DNA from 2 places in the Variovorax sp. genome. Region 2 is predicted to be linked to the other one. Evidence: predicted binding sites of a transcription regulator. Region 2 holds the regulator's gene; the other holds the start of a gene.
What was found. The regulator NrdR, encoded in region 2, represses ribonucleotide reductase genes. The targets are predictions, from matches to a motif close to CACNANATNTNGTG.
Positions count from the first base shown of each region.

Region 1: the regulator NrdR is predicted to act here: its motif matches at 3,230-3,243, upstream of ACQY8B_RS19650 (ribonucleoside-diphosphate reductase subunit alpha).

Region 1 is NZ_OZ257247.1:4,169,012-4,177,753, reverse strand. Features, by position in the region: gene ACQY8B_RS19655 (ribonucleotide-diphosphate reductase subunit beta) at 1-27, opposite strand, end outside; gene ACQY8B_RS19650 (ribonucleoside-diphosphate reductase subunit alpha) at 231-3,146, opposite strand; gene ampD (1,6-anhydro-N-acetylmuramyl-L-alanine amidase AmpD) at 3,497-4,111, opposite strand; gene ACQY8B_RS19640 (sigma-54-dependent transcriptional regulator) at 4,098-5,645, opposite strand; gene ACQY8B_RS19635 (two-component system sensor histidine kinase NtrB) at 5,650-7,347, opposite strand; gene ACQY8B_RS19630 (PP0621 family protein) at 7,369-7,632, opposite strand; gene ACQY8B_RS19625 (cytochrome C assembly family protein) at 7,629-8,444, opposite strand; gene ffh (signal recognition particle protein) at 8,627-8,742, shown strand, end outside.
Region 2 is NZ_OZ257247.1:2,753,301-2,762,042, forward strand. Features, by position in the region: gene ACQY8B_RS13170 (DUF748 domain-containing protein) at 1-3,264, opposite strand, end outside; gene ACQY8B_RS13175 (transglycosylase SLT domain-containing protein) at 3,939-4,772, shown strand; ZMP/ZTP riboswitch at 4,812-4,937, shown strand; gene glyA (serine hydroxymethyltransferase) at 4,979-6,223, shown strand; gene nrdR (transcriptional regulator NrdR) at 6,242-6,685, shown strand; gene ACQY8B_RS13190 (type IV pilin protein) at 6,721-7,182, opposite strand; gene ACQY8B_RS13195 (pilus assembly protein) at 7,197-8,742, opposite strand, start outside.

The DNA.
Region 1 (8,742 bases), 1.4 Mb from region 2:
CTTGACTTCTTCGTCCCAGGTCAACATAGAAAAATCCAATGCTCAAATTATCGGAGTAACGATGTGAGTTGCAAAGTGCTCGTTCACATCGCACGCCATTTATGTGGTTGTTATGTTGCTCGCATGCATCGTGCGATGTCAGTCAATGGCTTCATCGAGTGACCGTCGCGCGACTTTCGCATGCACCTCGCTGATTCAACGAAGCGCCGGAAGACGCTTCGATTCACTCATCACTGGCAGGCTTCGCAGGTCGGATCGTCCACGCCGCAGAACGCGATGTCGGTAGCGGGGATCGCGTTCATCTGTGCCTTTGCTGCTGCAGCAGCGGCTTCGAGCGCGCTCATGCCCGAAGGTGCATCGCTGCCCGACGACACCGCGTTGAGCCGGCCCGATTGCACCGTCGACTTCTCGGCGTGCGTCGCGCTCTGCGTGCGCAGGTAGTAGGTCGTCTTCAGGCCGCGCAGCCATGCGAGCTTGTACGTGTCGTCGAGCTTCTTGCCCGATGCGCCGGCCATGTAGATGTTCAGCGACTGCGCCTGGTCGATCCACTTCTGGCGACGCGCGGCGGCTTCCACCAGCCACGTGGTCTCCACTTCGAACGCGGTGGCGTAGAGCGCCTTCACGTCTTGCGGCACGCGGTCGATCGGACGCAGCGAGCCGTCGAAGTGCTTCAGGTCCATGACCATCACGTCGTCCCACAGGCCCAGGCGCTTCAGGTCGCGCACCAGGTAGTGGTTGATCACGGTGAACTCGCCCGACAGGTTCGACTTGACCGACAGGTTGCCGAAGCAGGGTTCGATCGAGGCGTCCACGCCGATGATGTTCGAGATGGTCGCGGTCGGAGCGATGGCCACGCAGTTCGAATTGCGCATGCCGTCGGCCTTGATCTTCGAGCGCAGCGCGTCCCAGTCGAGGGTGGCCGAGCGGTCGACCTCGACGTAGCCGCCGCGTGCCTTTTCCAGCAGGTCGAGCGAGTCGATCGGCAGGATGCCCTTGTCCCACAGCGAGCCCTTGTAGCTCGAGTACTTGCCGCGTTCGCGCGCCAGGTCGGTGGAGGCCCAGTAGGCGTGGTAGCAGATGGCTTCCATCGACTCGTCGGCGAACTGCACGGCCTCTTGCGAGGCGTAGGGAATGCGCAGTTCGTACAGCGCGTCCTGGAAGCCCATCAGGCCCAGGCCGACCGGACGGTGGCGCAGGTTGGAGTCACGCGCCTTCTTCACGGCGTAGTAGTTGATGTCGATCACGTTGTCGAGCATGCGCATCGCCGTGGAGATCGTCTTCTTCAGCTTTTCCTGGTCGACCTTGCCGTCCTTCAGATGCTGCAGCAGGTTCACCGAACCCAGGTTGCACACGGCGGTTTCGGTGTCGCTGGTGTTCAGCGTGATCTCGGTGCACAGGTTCGACGAGTGAACCACGCCGGCGTGCTGCTGTGGCGAGCGCACGTTGCAGGCGTCCTTGAACGTGATCCAGGGATGGCCGGTCTCGAACAGCATCGTGAGCATCTTGCGCCACAGGTCGGTCGCCTGGATGGTGCGCGCGGGCTTGATGTCGCCGCGGGCAGCCTTCTCTTCGTAGGCCACGTAGGCCTTTTCGAATTCGGCGCCGAACAGGTCGTGCAGGTCGGGCACGTTCGAGGGCGAGAACAGCGTCCAGGTGCCCTTTTCCATCACGCGGCGCATGAACAGGTCGGGGATCCAGTTGGCGGTGTTCATGTCGTGCGTGCGGCGGCGGTCGTCGCCGGTGTTCTTGCGCAGCTCCAGGAACTCCTCGATGTCGAGGTGCCAGGTTTCCAGGTACGTGCAGACGGCGCCCTTGCGCTTGCCGCCCTGGTTCACGGCCACGGCCGTGTCGTTCACCACCTTCAGGAACGGCACAACGCCCTGCGATTCGCCGTTGGTGCCCTTGATGTGGCTGCCGAGCGCGCGAACGCGGGTCCAGTCGTTGCCCAGGCCGCCGGCGAACTTCGACAGCAGCGCGTTTTCCTTGATCGACTCGTAGATGCCGTCCAGGTCGTCGGGCACGGTGGTCAGGTAGCAGCTCGACAGCTGCGAGCGCAGCGTGCCGGCGTTGAACAGCGTGGGCGTGCTCGACATGAAGTCGAACGACGACAGCACTTCATAGAACTCGATGGCACGGGCTTCGCGGTCGATTTCGTTCAGCGACAGGCCCATGGCCACGCGCATGAAGAAAGCCTGCGGCAGCTCGATGCGGGTCTTGCGCACGTGCAGGAAGTAGCGGTCGTACAGGGTCTGCAGGCCGAGGTAGTCGAACTGGTTGTCACGCTCGGCCTTCAGCGCCGCGCCCAGGCGGGGCAGGTCGTACTGCAGCAGCTTTTCGTCGAGCAGGTCGTTGTCCACGCCCTTCTTGATGAACTGCGGGAAGTAGTCGGCGTAGGCGGTGGCACGCTCGGCCGGCATCACTTCGCGGCCGATGATTTCCTTGAAGATCGTGTGCAGCAGCAGGCGCGCGGTGGCGAAGGTGTAGTCGGGATCCTTCTCGATCAGCGTGCGGGCGGCCAGGATCGAAGCCTTGTAGACCTCGTCGAGCGGCACGCCGTCGTACAGGTTGCGCATCGTCTCGGCGACGATCGGCGCGGCGGTGATGCTCTCGCCCAGGTTCTCGCAGGCGGACTCGATCAGGCCCTTGAGTTCGTTGATGTCGAGCGCGACCAGCTCGCCGTTGTCCAGCACGTGCAGCGCGGGCGTGGCCGGCGCTTGTTGCTCGCCCTGCTTCGAACGCTCCTGCGTGCGGCGTTCGCGGTACAGCACGTAGGCGCGCGCGATTTCATGATGGCCGCCGCGCATCAGGCCGAGTTCGACCTGGTCCTGCACGTCTTCGATGTGGAAGGTGCCGCCGCCCGGACGCGAGCGCACCAGCGCGCGGATCACGCCTTGCGTGAGCACGTCCACCGTCTCGCGAACGCTGGCCGAAGCCGCGCCCTGCGTGCCGTGCACGGCGAGGAAGGCCTTCATCATCGCGATGGCGATCTTGTTCGGCTCGAAGGGCACCACGGCGCCGTTGCGGCGGATGATCTGGTAGTGGGCCAGGTTCTGGATGTTGGGGGAGCCGGCAGTGTCTCGCTGCTGCTGCAGTGGCGTCGAGGGAACGGCACGCGGGGTCGATTGGGGGGTCAGGGCAGTTTGCATTCGCTTCCTCTCGGTTGGCAATTCTTGTTGGATGGCGACGCCGGGGCGGGGCGCCGCGCCGGTGTTGATGACCGGACGTTGGACACTATATCTAGGGTGTCGGGGGTGTACAACCCACTAGATGTAGCGTTTTCTTCTCGATACAAGCCTTGCTGGCATCTCTTTCGGCGTAGGACACCACCAGAGATGCCGCATGAATACTGGCCTATGGTTGCGCAAGCCGCATGGGGCGTGGCTTGCGAGCCGATTTGGGCCTGCAAGGCGCATGGTTGCTTGATCGAGCGGCCGACATTTTCGCATTGCTGCGGCGCATGATCCGCGCATCGCGAGCCGTCGCGCGATTGAAAAAATTAGCGCTGCACCACCTGTGCAGGAAACATCTGTGGACTCCAGCCCAATTGCTCGCGCAGCAGGCGCCAGTCGAAACCGGCGCCGGGGTCTTGCTTGCGGCCCGGCGCGATGTGCTCGTGGCCGGCGATGTGGGCGATGGGATAGTGCTGCGCGATCGCGGCGCACAGGCTCGCGAGCGTCTCGTATTGCGGCTCGTCGAACAGCTGGCCCTCGAGGCCCTCGAGCTCGATGCCGACCGAGTCGTCGTTGCAGTTGCCGCGGCCGCGCCACGACGACACGCCGGCATGCCAGGCTCGGTCGTCGCAGCTCACGAACTGCCAGAGCTCGCCGTTGCGGCGCACGTAGAAATGCGAGGACACCTCGAGCCCGCGGATCGACTGGAAGTAAGGGTGCGCGTCCCAGTCGAGCCGGTTGGTGAAGAGCCGCTGCACCGCGTCGCCGCCGTACTCCCCGGGCGGCAGGCTGATCGAATGGATCACGACGAGGTCGGTCTGCGCGCCGGCGGGGCGGGGGCCGAAGTTCGGCGAGGGCAGCGCCTTCGCGAAGCGGTACCAGCCGGCCTGCCAGAGTGCGCCGTCGCCGTTGCCGCCTGCGTTGTCTTCAATCGTCGGCATGGCTGCTCGCGCCATCGTCGCCGTTGGGTGTGGTGATGCCCAGGCGCGCGATGCGGTAGCGGATCTGGCGCAGGCTCATGCCGAGCCGCGCGGCGGCGGCTGTGCGGTTGAAGCCGCTGTCATGCAGCGCGCGCACCAGAATCTCGCGCTCCTGCTGGTCGAGGTAGGCCTGCAGGTCTGACGGCAGCGGCGGCGGCGCGGGCTTGGGCGGCGCGACCGGCGCGGGAGCTGGCATGAGCATGGCGGGCGTCGTGATCTCCTGCATCAGCGGCGCCGGCGCGGACGCGGCGGCTTCGGCGGAGGCGGTGAAGCCGCCCATCAGGTCGAGGTGCAGTTCGTCGCCGTCGTTCAGCGCGACCGCGCGATGCAACAGGTTCTCGAGTTCGCGCACGTTGCCGTCGAGCGGATGCAGGCCGAGGCGGCGCAGCAGGTCGTCCGACAGGTGCGGCACCGGCATTCCGGCGTCGTGCGCGATGCGCGAGAGCAGCGCGGCGCACAGCGCGGGCAGGTCTTCGCGGCGGTCGCGCAGTGCGGGCACCGCGATTTCGATGACGTTGAGCCGGTAGAACAGGTCTTGCCGGAAGCGGCCGGCCTGCACTTCGGAATGCAGGTCCTTGTGGGTGGCGCTCACGATGCGCACGTCGACCGCATCTTCCTGCGTGGAGCCGATCGAGCGCACGCTGCGCTCCTGGATCGCGCGCAGCAGCTTCGACTGCATGGCCAGCGGCAGGTCGCCGATTTCGTCCAGGAACAGCGTGCCGCCGCGTGCGGCCTGGAAGTAGCCGTCGCGGTCTTGCGCCGAGCCCGTGTAGGAGCCCTTGCGCGCGCCGAAGAATTCGGCCTCGAGCAGGTTCTCGGGAATCGCGCCGCAATTGACCGCGACGAACGGGCCGTCGCTGCGCTGGCTGCAGGCGTGCACCGCGCGCGCCACCAGTTCCTTGCCGGTGCCGGACTCGCCGCGCACCAGCACCGGCGCCATGCCGCGCGCCACCTTCGCGATGCGCGACTTGACGAGGCGCATGGGCTCCGAATCGCCGACGAGCCGCTCGAGCGCGGCGGCACCGCTGTCCGACATGGCCACCACCGGCGCATCGTTGCCCGCGGCCACGACCGGCGCCGACTTGGCCGGCTGCTGCGCCGCGTTGCGCGCCTGCACCGCGGACGCCACCACGGCGCGGAACTGCTTGAGATCGACCGGCTTCGTGAGGTAGTCGAAGGCACCGGCCTTCAGCGCCTCCACAGCGTTTTCGGCCGAGCCGTAGGCCGTCATCACCACGCAGCGCTCGCTGCGCTGGTCTTTCTGGATGCGATGGATGATTTCCATGCCCTGGCCGTCGGGCAGCCGCATGTCGGTGATGACCGCGTCGAAGCGGCCCGCCTCCAGGTGCTGCCACGCCTCGGACACGCTGCCCGCGGCCTCGACGCGATAGCCCTCGCGCAGCAGCGTCAGCTCGTACAGCGTGCGCAGGTCGGGTTCGTCGTCGATGACCAGGATCTGCGCCGGCCGCTGGGTGGAAGGGGTGGGAATGCTCACGGCGCTATTGTGTCAGCCGGTTTTCGCTGGCGGCGAAGCTCACGAAGAATTCGTTGCCCTCCGGACCGCCCTGGACCAGCGCGCGCCGCTCGTAGCCGATGGTGGCGCCGTGGCGCCGGCACAGCTCGCGGCACAGGAACAGGCCGAGTCCGCTGGAGCGGCTTTCCGACGAGAAGAATGGTTCGAACAGGTGCCGCTGCACCGCAGGCTCCAGTGGCGCGCCGTCGCTCCATACCATCAGGGCGGGGCGGCCCGGGGTGCCGCGCTGAAGGCTGGTCAGCACCTGGATAGAGCCTTCGCGCTTGCCGGCGTAGCGCGACGCGTTGTCGAGCAGGTTCACCAGCAGCCGGCGCAGGTGCTCGGCGTCGAAACGCACGTCGCTGCCGGCCGCATCGAGCGACACCTGCACGCCCTTGCGCTGCGTCTGGCGGATCCACTCCTCGGCCAGCACATGCACCGCAGGGTCGAGCACGACCTGCTCGCCCAGCGACAGCACGCGCTGCTGGCGCGCCCGGGAAACATCGAGCACATCGTCCACGATGCGCGCGAGCCGCTGCGCGTTGTGCTGCACCATGCTCGTGAGCTTGCGGTGCGCGGGGTCGGTCAGGTCTTCGTTGAGCAGCGCGCTGGCCTGCGTGATGGCGGCCAGCGGATTGCGGATTTCATGCGCGACGGCGGCGGACATGCGGCCCATCGCCGCCAGCTTTTCGGTGCGGATGCGTGCCTCGAGTTCGCGCAGGTCCTGCAGGAACATCACGCACATGCTGTCGAGCCGCCTGTCGCCGGCGGGTGTGAGCCGGGTGCGCACGCGCACCTCGCGCGCCGCGCCGCGTGCCTGCGCGACCGGGATTTCTTCCGACTGCGGCGCCCGGCGCGCGAAGGTCTGGCGCGCCAACGCGGCCAGCGCGTGCCAGGCGGGCTGTGCGTGCAGGGGGAAAGGCAGCGTCAGCTTTGCCAGCCCCTGCCCGAGGATCGCGTCGGCCGCCGGGTTGGCTGCATGCACCAGCCCTTCGGCGTCGATCACCAGCACGCCTTCGCTCAGTGTCTCGATCACCAGGTCGTTGACCTGCGCCTGCATCTGCGCGCTGCTGCGGTTGCGCTGCGCCACCGCTTCTTCGCGCGCGAGCCGGCGGGCCAGTTCGTGCGCCAGCAGGGCCACCACGAAAAGCCCGGTGCCGGTGAGCGCCGCCTGCACGAAGCGGCCCGACGAGTCGACAGGCTGCTGCAGCCAGTGCCAGCCCGCGTCGGCCAGCAGCAGCAGCGTGACGGTGGACGTGGTGCCCAGGCCCACCACCACCGTGCCGAGCACCGCGCTCATGAGCACAGGCAGCGCGAACAATGGCGTGTAGTTGACGTTGCCGCCCTGCATGACCTGCAGCGTGGTGAAAGCGGCCAGGTCGACGCCGACGGTGAGCAGCCACGGCGCGGTGAAGCCCCGGATCGGCGGCTGCAGGCGCGTGTAGCGCATGGTCAGCCAGGCAGTGACCAGGTAGACCGCGGAAATTCCGATGGCCAGCGGCTGCATCGTCTGCCCGAGCGCAAAGGCCACGCCCTGAAGCAGCACCAGCACCAGCGCGACAAAGCAGCGCGCGGCCATGAAGCCGCGCCACAGCCGGATGAGTGCGGTGCTTTCGCTGCCGCCGAGCTCGAGCACGTCCCAGTCCGTGACAGGCTCGCCGCGCGACCAGAGGGGAGAACTCATTGGCGAAGGCGCCGCGCGTGTTCAGCGATTCGCCGTGGCGGCGTCGCGATGCGCGGTGCTGCAATAGACGGCGCCGCCGGGGCCGGCGATGGCGTCGGTCGCGGGCAGGTGCAGGCCGCAATGGGCGCAGCGCACCATGGCTTGCGGCGGTCCGACCGGGGTGGGCGAGCGCTGCTGCGCCTTGGCCGCGCGCTCGCGCATCGCGTCGCGCATTTCTTCGCGCCGGTTCTTGCGCCAGAGCCAGATCGCGACCCAGAGCACCGCGAGGACGAGGAGGTATTTCATACAGGGGGACGAGCCAGCACCACTTCGAGCACGAAGCGCGAGCCCACGTAGGCCAGCAGCAAAAGTGCGGAGCCGGCATACAGCACGCGGCGTGCGGTGCGGCCACGCCAGCCGAAGCGGACCCGGCCGATCAGCAGGACGGCGAAGGTGAGCCAGGCGAGCACCGAGAAGGTGGTCTTGTGGTCCCATTTCCAGAAGCGGCCGGCGGTGCCGTAGAGCTGCTCGCTGAACAGCAGGCCGGCCAGCAGCGTGGCCGAGAGCAGCACGAAACCGGCGGTGACGAAACGGAAGGTGAGGCGTTCGAGCGTGAGCAGCGGCACACCACCCTGGTGAGGTTCGGCGGTGGCCAGGCGGATCTGCTTTTCGGCGCGGGTGATCAGCCAGGCATGCACGACCGCTGCGCCGAACAGGCCGTAGGAGGCGATGCCCAGCGCCAGGTGCAGCGGCAGCCAGGGCGAGGCAGAGACGTGCAGCGGCGTGCCCGCGAACAGGATGGCCAGCAGCACCGCAGCCGCGCCCAGCCAGGCAAGCGCGCGCCTCACCTTGAGCTGGGGATACATGCGGCTTTCGATCGCATAGACGGTGAGCACCAGCCACGCCGTGACCGACAGCGCGGGCGCGAAACCGAAGCGCGGCTCGCTGCCCATGAGGCCGTGGGCCAGTGCCAGGGCGTGCAAAAGCCATGCAATGCCGAGGGCCCATTGGGTCGCCTGGCGGCTCATCCGGGCCCCGGTCGCGGCGACAAATCCGTAGGCCACGGCGGTGGCGATGCCCAGCGCCACGCCGAGTGGAGAGGGGATCGCTAAAATCATCGGTGAAGTGTAATGGCTCGCCCCCAGGCTTCGCGTTGCTGCGCCTGCCCTACCGGGGGCAACGCCAGCGGCCCGGCGAAGCCGGTTCCGCGGTGTTTCGCGAATGGGCAGCGCCCGCGACCGGCTTCAGGTTTCCCGACTTTTCATCGGTTCGCGCTAGCGGACAACAAGGTATTTCTTTCATGGCCACCGCCCTCACAGAAAAGTTCTCCCGCCTCGTCAAGACGATGAGCGGCCAGGCGCGCATCACCGAAAGCAACGTGCAGGACATGCTGCGCGAAGTGCGCATGGCGCTTCT
Region 2 (8,742 bases):
GCCGCCGCCCAGGCCATCGGTCAGCAGGCTGAACGGCGCGGTCACCGCCTTGACGATCAGGTTGACCACGGCCTTCCAGATCAGCGGGCCGACGCTGAATTGCGGGTCGTTGAGCGAGCCGCTCAGCGGCAGGTCGACGTCGATCACGCCGTTGCGGTCGGCCAGCAGGGCCACCGCCAGCTTCACCGGCAGGCTGGCGGGTGCACCCGCCACTTCATCGCCGAACTGCAGCTGGTTGAGCACCAGCTTGTTGGTGGCCGTGAGCTGGCCGTCGGCCGCCACCTTGTAGTTGACGTCCATGCTCATCTTGCCGCGCTCGATGCCGTGGCCGGCGTAGCGCACCGAGTACGGCGACAGCGGCGCGAGGTCGAGGTCGCGCATCTTGGCGGTGATGTCGAGCTCGAGCGGCTTGACCAGCGGATTGAGCTTGCCGGAGATCTCCAGTGCCGCGGTCTGCTGCGCCTTGCCGCGCAGTTCGAGGTCGGCCAGCGCGGGCCGACCGCCCTCGCCCTTCGGCGGATTGGACGAGAACGAACTGAGCTTGCCGGTCAGCTCGCTGAGGTCGGCGGAGTAGTTGGGCTTGACGAACAGGTCGGTGAAGTCGATCTTGCCGTTCACCAGGCTCATCGGGCCGAAGTTGATGACCGGCGCCAGGCCCGTATCGGCCGCGGCCGGTGCGGGCGTCGCCGCGGCGGTTGCCGCCGGCTTGGCGGGTTCGGGCGCGCCGCCGACCATTTCCTCGGCAGACACCGAGCGACCGGCGGGCTTCTGCGCCGCTGCCCGGGCCGTCGTGGTGGTGGTCGCTCCGCCCGGCCCCTTGCGGGTGCTCGCCTCGCCCGCGGCGGCGGCCGCGGCGTTGGCTTCCGCCTCGCCCTTCTTGGTCAGGCTCAGCAGGTTCAGCCGGCCGGTGGGGTCGACGATCACGCGGGCGAAGAAGTCGGTCAGCGTGGTCTCGCGCACGTCGACCGTCGGGGCCACGTTGGGAGCCATGCTGACCTGCAGACCGCGCAGGCTCAGCGTCTTCCAGCTCAGCAACTGGTTGGTGTTGCGGTCGAAGCCCGGCGACTGCGTGAGAGAAACGCTGTTGGCGCGGAAGTCGTCGAGCGCGGTGTCGCCGGCCAGCTTGATGCTCATGCCGGCGGGCGTGGTCGCGTAGCGCACCGTGCCGCGGTAGCTCGCGAAGGCGCGGCGGATGTCGACGTTGAGCGCGTCGGCGTAGTAGGCCTTGAAAGCATGCGCCGGGAACGACGCCACCTCGAGCCGGCCCTCGGCCGCCAGCGGCTTGAGAACGACGTTGCCCTTGTAGTCGAAGCGCCCCGGATCGGACCGCCCGGAGCCGATGCGGCCCGACACTTCCAGCGGGGAAGTCGCGTTCGTTTCGGGGGCGAGCTTTTGGGCGAGCAGCTTGAACGCGGTGACTTCGATCGTCACCGGGGTCGCGGAAGCCTTGTCTGAATAAGAGAGCGCACCGTTGTCGACGGCCAGCTTGCCGATGGTCAGCGCCCAAGGCTTGGTGTTGGCGCCGGGCTGAGGCGCCTCAGCGGCGGCAGGCTTTGGCGCTGCCACCTTGGCTTCGGCTTCCTTGGTGCCGTCGCCGGCCGGTGTCTTGATCCAGCGCTCGAACATCCAGCGCTTTTCGTTGTCGCGCTCGATGCGCACCTTCGGGTTGGTGGCCGTGAACGAAGCCACGTTCAGCGTGTGGTTCGTCATGTCGGCCTCGGCGTCGACCAGCTCGAAGCGCCCGACGCTGGCCAGCGCAGTCTTGGCCTGGGTCAGCGCGAGCCCGTCCGCGGCCAGGCGGCGGGCCTTGAACTTGAGGTTGGGCTGGGCCCAGGCGATGTCGATCTGCCCGCTGAGCTTGCCGTCGAGCGTGGGCTCCAGGCTCTGTGCCAGATAAGGAGCAGCCAGCGACAGCGGCAGCGCATCGACCTCGGTTTCCACGTCGGCCGCCTTGTCGGTGGCGCTGCCCTTGAACTTGAGCGAGGCGCCGGCAATGGCGGTGCTGCCGTTGAACTGGGCTGGCTTGTCCATGGGCCAGGCGACGCCGGTGACATCGAAGCCGAGCTCGGTCACATCGATGGCTGCGGCGGGCTTGACGGTTTCATCCCGCCAGCCGATGCGGCCACCGCTCAGCGCGACCTTGTCGACCTGCACCTTCAGCACCGGCTTTTCGGCGGGCTGGCTGGCCGGCGGACTCGCGGGCGCCGCTGGCAGGGGCGCGGCCTTTTCCGTAGCGCCGGTGGCGGGGTCGGTGGCCAGCAGGTTGAGCTGGCCGGCGGCATCGCGCGCCACCGCCAATTGCGGATTGACCAGCGCGATCTCGCTCAGGTGAAACACCGACTCCAGCGGCCGCACGTCGTCCAGCGCGAGCTTGAGCGACTCGAAAGCCAGCAGGTCGCGCCCGCGCGCGTCGGCCACTTTGGTGGTGTGCGCCTCGACCGTACCGGTGATCTTCAGCCCGTTGGTGGCGCCGTGCTCGAAGCCGATCTTCAGGTCGGCGTCGAGGCTGCCCGCCTGCAGGCGCACCGGCAGTCCGCCCGGGATGTAGCCGAGGTACGGCACCAGGTCGAGCCCCTTGAACTGCACGTGCGCGTCGGTCTTGCGGCTGTCGGCAAAGGGCGTGGTGAGGGCCGCCGAGTCGAACTTGCTGCCGTTGAGCACGAAGGCGAGCTTGGGCTCTGTGTTGATGTCGCGCTTCGAATCGAGGTTGCTCAGGAAAGGCACCTTGAGAACGAAGTCGCGCAGCTCATGCTTGCGCTTGACGGTCTGGTCGTCGAAGTCGACCGAGCCGCCATTGATCGCGATGTTGTAGATGGCAAAGCGCGCCGGCTTGGCCTTCGGGTCGGCGGGCGGGCCGGCCGACAGCTTGGCCAGGATGTCGTCGATGTCGTATTTGCCGTCGGCCTGGTGCGTGAGCAGGATGGCCGGCGCGTCGATGGACACGGCATCGATCACCGGTGCGAGGCGGAAGATGGATTGCAGCTCGGCATCGGCATAGATGCGCTGGATGGCCAACTGCGACTTGCTGCCATCGGCGGTGGCTATGCGCAGGTCGTTCAGCGTGAGCTCCAGCGTCCAGGGCTTGAAGTCGATCTTGCCGACGGTCACCTGCCGGCCTAGCTTCTCGCTTGCAATCTTCTGAAGCTGGCTCTTGGCGATCGGTGGCACTGCCAGCCAGGCGATGACCCAGAAGGCCAACAACGACAGCAACGCGACGATCCCACGCCGCACCCATTTGTTCTGTTTGATCGAAGCTACGTCCATCGCCGGAGTGTGCCGCAAAGACGCGTCAACTCTCCATAGCCGGAGCAACCGCGGCCGCGCTTCGGAAGAAATACCGGAAACACCGGAGAAGCTCCTCTGGGGCGCGCAAAAAAGAAAGCCCGATGGCTCGACGAATGCCTTGCCACCGGGCTTGATGGCGGGCGCTAGACCCATGCCATCGTTTCGCGCGACCGGAAGTTAGTGGTTCCCGCCGTGCTGGCAGCAAGAGATTGCCACCGTGGATCCTCGGTCGTTCGAGCCCTTGACTTGCACCTCGGGCTGCCTGACCTCGGAAAAACGCCTGAAAACCTCAGGCCCGTTCAGATTAGGCGTCTCACCCTTGCTTTGCAAATGCAAATTACAAAGGGATTTCACCTAAGACAAAACACCTCGAAACCACGAACTTTTTAAACAACTATTAGCATAAAGATGCAATTCCTTATGCTTGACCAGGTATTAACCCACGCTAGAATCCGGCCTGCCCTGACTGCCTGACGCAGCAGAGCCTCCCTGAATCCGCTGCCGAATCCCAACCGGCTTGATCAGGTCGCCGCGCTCCTAACCCACCTCCACTCCATGCGCGGAGCCTGATTCGTACCAATCCAAGCGCCGCTGCCTTCATCCATCGCCCTCAACGGCTTTGCGTATCAGGTGCCGCACAGAAAGGAAGAGCGATGAACAAGGCGTTCGATGCCACAGCCCGCGGGCTACGGACCTTCGTGTCCGATGTGGCAGACGGCTTTTTTGAAATTACCCACAACGGGTTTGCACTGGTCGGTCTGGCCATCGTGTTCGCGGCCCTCGCCCTCGTGGCGCGGCCCGACCTGCGCAAGACCGGCGAGGAGCAGCTGATGGGCTGGCTGCAGTCGCGCAAGCCCGCGCCTGAAGCCACCGACCTCGAGCCGACCGCCATCGAGCGCACCACGGCCGCGAGCCCCAGCGACCTGCCCAAACAGCAGGCCGCAGTGGCTTACTGGCTGAGCAAGAAGTACCGCGTGGCCGCCGAGCCGCTGAGCGTGCTGGTGGCCGAGGCCTACGGCATCGGCAAGCGCACGAAGATCGACCCGACCCTGATCCTCGCGATCATGGCCGTCGAGTCCAGCTTCAACCCCTTTGCGCAGAGCCAGGTCGGCGCGCAAGGCCTGATGCAGGTCATGACCCGCGTGCACGGCGACAAGTACGAAAGCGCGGGCGGCACGCTCACCGCCTTCGACCCCGTGACCAACATGCGCGTGGGCGTCAAGGTATTGCAGGAATGCATCGCCCGCGCCGGTTCGCTCGAAGGCGGCCTGCGCTACTACGTGGGCGCGGCCAATCTCGAGGACGACGGCGGCTACGCCGCCAAGGTGATGGCCGAACACGAGCGCCTGCTGCAGGTGGCCAACGGCCGTGCGCCGTCGATCACGCCGCCGGGCGTGCGCGCCCAGCCGCTGCCCGTGGTGGCGCCGGCCAAACCCGAAGAAGGCAGCGAGCCGGCCAAGGTCGCCCTGCTCTCCTCCGTCTCCTGAGGGTTCTCTGGCCGGGTACGGGCAGGCGTGCGCTACACTCGGCCTGTACGCGACTGGCGATAGGCGCAGCACCCTGAAAAGGTGTCCCGCGCTGACGTGGAATACCACTGGGAAGCGTACCGCCTGACCACAACAGGCGTTCAGCCGTTCGCCTGGGCAGCCCTTGTTTGGTTGAAGAACAAGGACCTCGTCTTCAAAGGACTGCCATGTACCAACGCAATATCCTGGTCGAACAGACCGATCCCGAAATCTGGGCCGCCATTCAAGCCGAAAACGCGCGCCAGGAACACCACATCGAGCTGATCGCCAGCGAGAACTACGCCTCGCCGGCCGTCATGGCCGCCCAGGGCTCGCAGCTCACCAACAAGTACGCAGAAGGCTATCCGGGCAAGCGCTACTACGGTGGCTGCGAGCACGTCGACGTGGCCGAGCAGCTGGCCATCGACCGCGTCAAGCAGATCTTCGGCGCCGACGCCGCCAACGTGCAGCCGCATTGCGGCGCATCGGCCAACGAAGCCGTGATGCTCGCCTTCCTGAAGCCCGGCGACACCATCATGGGCATGAGCCTGGCCGAAGGCGGCCACCTGACCCACGGCATGCCGCTGAACATGAGCGGCAAGTGGTTCAACGTCGTGAGCTACGGCCTGGACGCCAACGAAGCCATCGACTACGACGCGATGGAACGCAAGGCGCATGAACACATGCCCAAGCTGATCATCGCGGGCGCGTCGGCTTACTCGCTGCGCATCGACTTCGAGCGCTTCGCCAAGGTGGCCAAGGACGTCGGCGCCATCTTCATGGTCGACATCGCCCACTACGCCGGCCTCGTGGCTGCGGGCGTGTACCCCAACCCGGTGCCGCACGCCGACATCGTCACCTCCACCACGCACAAGAGCCTGCGCGGCCCTCGCGGCGGCATCATCCTGATGAAGTCGCAGCACGAGAAGGCCATCAACAGCGCGATCTTCCCCGGCCTGCAAGGCGGCCCGCTGATGCACGTGATTGCCGCCAAGGCGGTCGCGTTCAAGGAAGCAATGTCGCCCGAGTTCAAGGCCTACCAGCAACAGGTGGTCAAGAACGCCCAGATCGTGGCCGACACCCTGACCCAGCGCGGCCTGCGCATCGTGAGCGGCCGCACCGAAAGCCATGTGATGCTGGTCGACCTGCGCGCCAAGGGCATCACCGGCAAGGAAGCGGAAGCCGTGCTGGGCAGCGCCCACATGACGATCAACAAGAACGCGATCCCCAACGACCCGGAAAAGCCGATGGTCACCAGCGGCGTGCGTATCGGCACCCCCGCCATGACCACCCGCGGCTTCAAGGACGAAGAGGCCCGCATCACCGCGAACCTGATCGCCGACGTGCTCGAGAACCCGCGCGACGCGGCGAACATCGATGCCGTGCGCGCCAAGGTGCACGCGCTGACGAGCCGCTTCCCTGTCTACCGCTGAACTGGAAATCCCGACCGCATGAAATGCCCTTTTTGCGGTCATCTTGAAACGCAGGTCGTCGAGACCCGCGTTTCGGAAGACGCCGACTTCGTCCGCAGGCGCCGCCAGTGCAGCGCCTGCGACAAGCGCTTCACCACCTACGAGCGCCCCGACGTCAATTTTCCGGTCGTCGTCAAGAAAGACGGCAGCCGCGCCGACTTCGATTCGTCGAAAGTGCGCGCCTCGATGATGCTGGCGCTGCGCAAGCGCCCTGTGAGCATCGAGCAGATCGACAACGCCCTGCTTCGCATAGAGCAGAAGCTGCTGGCCAGCGGCCTGCGCGAAATCGACTCGACCAAGGTGGGCGAGCTCGTGATGCGCGAACTCAAGAAGCTCGACAAGGTCGCCTATGTGCGCTTTGCCTCGGTGTACCGCAGCTTTGAAGACGTGGACGAGTTCAGGCAGTTGCTGCGCGACATCTGAGCCTCGCCGGCAACCGCCGCACTCTCACAGACACTTCAACGGTTCCAGCAAAGCTGCACCAGCGCACTCGAAGCGTCTGTGCTGCTGCCCGCCAGCTTGACGCCCTGCTGGTTGATCGTGAGCGTTCCGCATTCGTCGCTGCGCGAAGCCCCGCCTGGAACGGCTTGCAAGGTGTAGCTGGTCGCAGTTCTTGCGGCATAGCTGATGGAATAGTTCGCCGTACCGGACGATGGTGCCTGCCTCAGTCCGGCCGGCAACGCAACGGTCGCCGGGGGATAGCTTCCGTTGGCGGTCATGTAGCGTTCGGTCCACTGCGCCGCCTGCAGCAACTGTTGCTTGGCATCGGCGCGCTTGGCCCGCAGCACGTAGCGCGTGTAGTTGGGATAGGCGATGGCAGCGAGGATGGCGATCACCGCCGTCGCGATCATGAGTTCGATCAGCGTGAAGCCATGCGAGCGACTTTGCTCATGGCACCGTGCCTTGGAATATTTGTTCATGGCTTGCCTCGGCGTCAGTTCGACGACGACATCAGATTGCGCCAGCCGAAGCGGCGCACGATGTCCGGCCGCATCGGCGTCTTGCACGCGCCGGCCGTATTGCAGATCACGTCCTTGCCCTTCTCCCGGCCCTGCGGCTCGAAGACGATGTCGTCCTTGCCGGCGTGATTCCGAAAACCGAGATAGCCGGCGGTGGCGGTCGCCGTGCCGTAGGCAATGCCGCCGGGGGCGGAGCCGCTGAAGAAGTCGATCACCATCGACCAGCCATCGTCGTTGGTGCCCGCGGTGCAATCGAGCGAATTGCCGCCGGCGCCGGGAACGGTGCTCGAGAACAGGGCTGCGCTGCTGCTCAAGGCATCGCCCGGGTAGACGATGCGCTCCCTGGAGGCCGGCAGCTGAAAGTACCAGCCGCGCTTGGCGTGGGAACCGCTGTAGCTCACGCTGTTGTTCGAGACGGTGCGGAACTCGCCACCGTCTTCCTCGACGGTGGCTGCGCCGACGGTCTGCGCCACCAGGTCTGTCAGCACGGCCGTACCGGTGCTTCCGTTGGCCCCGTCCCGGATGCCGTACAGATACTGGCTGGCGGTGCTGCTTTCGTCGCCGACGGCAAACAGCCTTCCCGTGCCGAACACCACCATGTAGCCGCCACGCGGATGACCGACGACCACCGGCGCCGCCGTGATCGGCTGCGTGGCTCCCGCCGCGAACAGCGGCACGTTGTCGAGGCTCGATGCGGTGGCGGCGGAACCCAACGTGGCTTTCCACTTGCGGCTGTCGGGATCGCTCAGGTCGAAGCGCCACATGTTTCCCAGCAGGTCGCCTGCATAGGCAAAGTCGACCTTGCCGTCGCCGTCACGGTCCACCACCCGCGGAGCGGACAGCCCGTTGCCAGCGCCGGCGCCCTGGGTGACGGGAGCGGGGATCTTGAGGATCGACTTGTCGCCGTCGAGGTACTGGATCCACAGCATCGCCTTCTCGCTCGTGCTGTTGTAGCCATTGCCCAGGATCACGGCCTTGCGCCCGTTGTTCAGCGGCGCCACCTGCAGCGCACGCCTGGAAAAAGAGTCGAGCACGGGTTGCTGGAACTGGTGGCCCAGGTCGTCGTCGGAAAGCGCGGTCGTGTCGATCAGCGCCGTCTGGGCCGCCTTGGACTCGTCGATCTCCTGAGGCTTGGTGACGTCGAGCACGAAGTAGCCCTTGCCGCCCGCCCCCAGCGCGCCCACGAGGAAAGACTTCCACGCCCCCACCTTCTGGGCCTCGGTGGTCGTGGCCGTGGCCCCCATATGGATGTCGGCCACGAAGGGACTGCCGTCGACGTAGTACCTGTGTGAATAGCTGCCTTCGCTGAGCCGCTTGAGCCTGGGCGCGGCTGCCGTGCCGTAGAGGCCTTCGGGCACGTAGGCGAACGCTTCCTGGCCGGTGTTTGCGTTGAAGGCGTGCAGCATGCCCTCGTTGGCGCCCACGTAGACCATCGGCGTGCGGGCGACCGAGGCGAATTTGGCGTAGGCATCGTTGGTGAAGCCGCTGTTGGGCTGCCCCGTGTACCAGACGCTGGAGCCG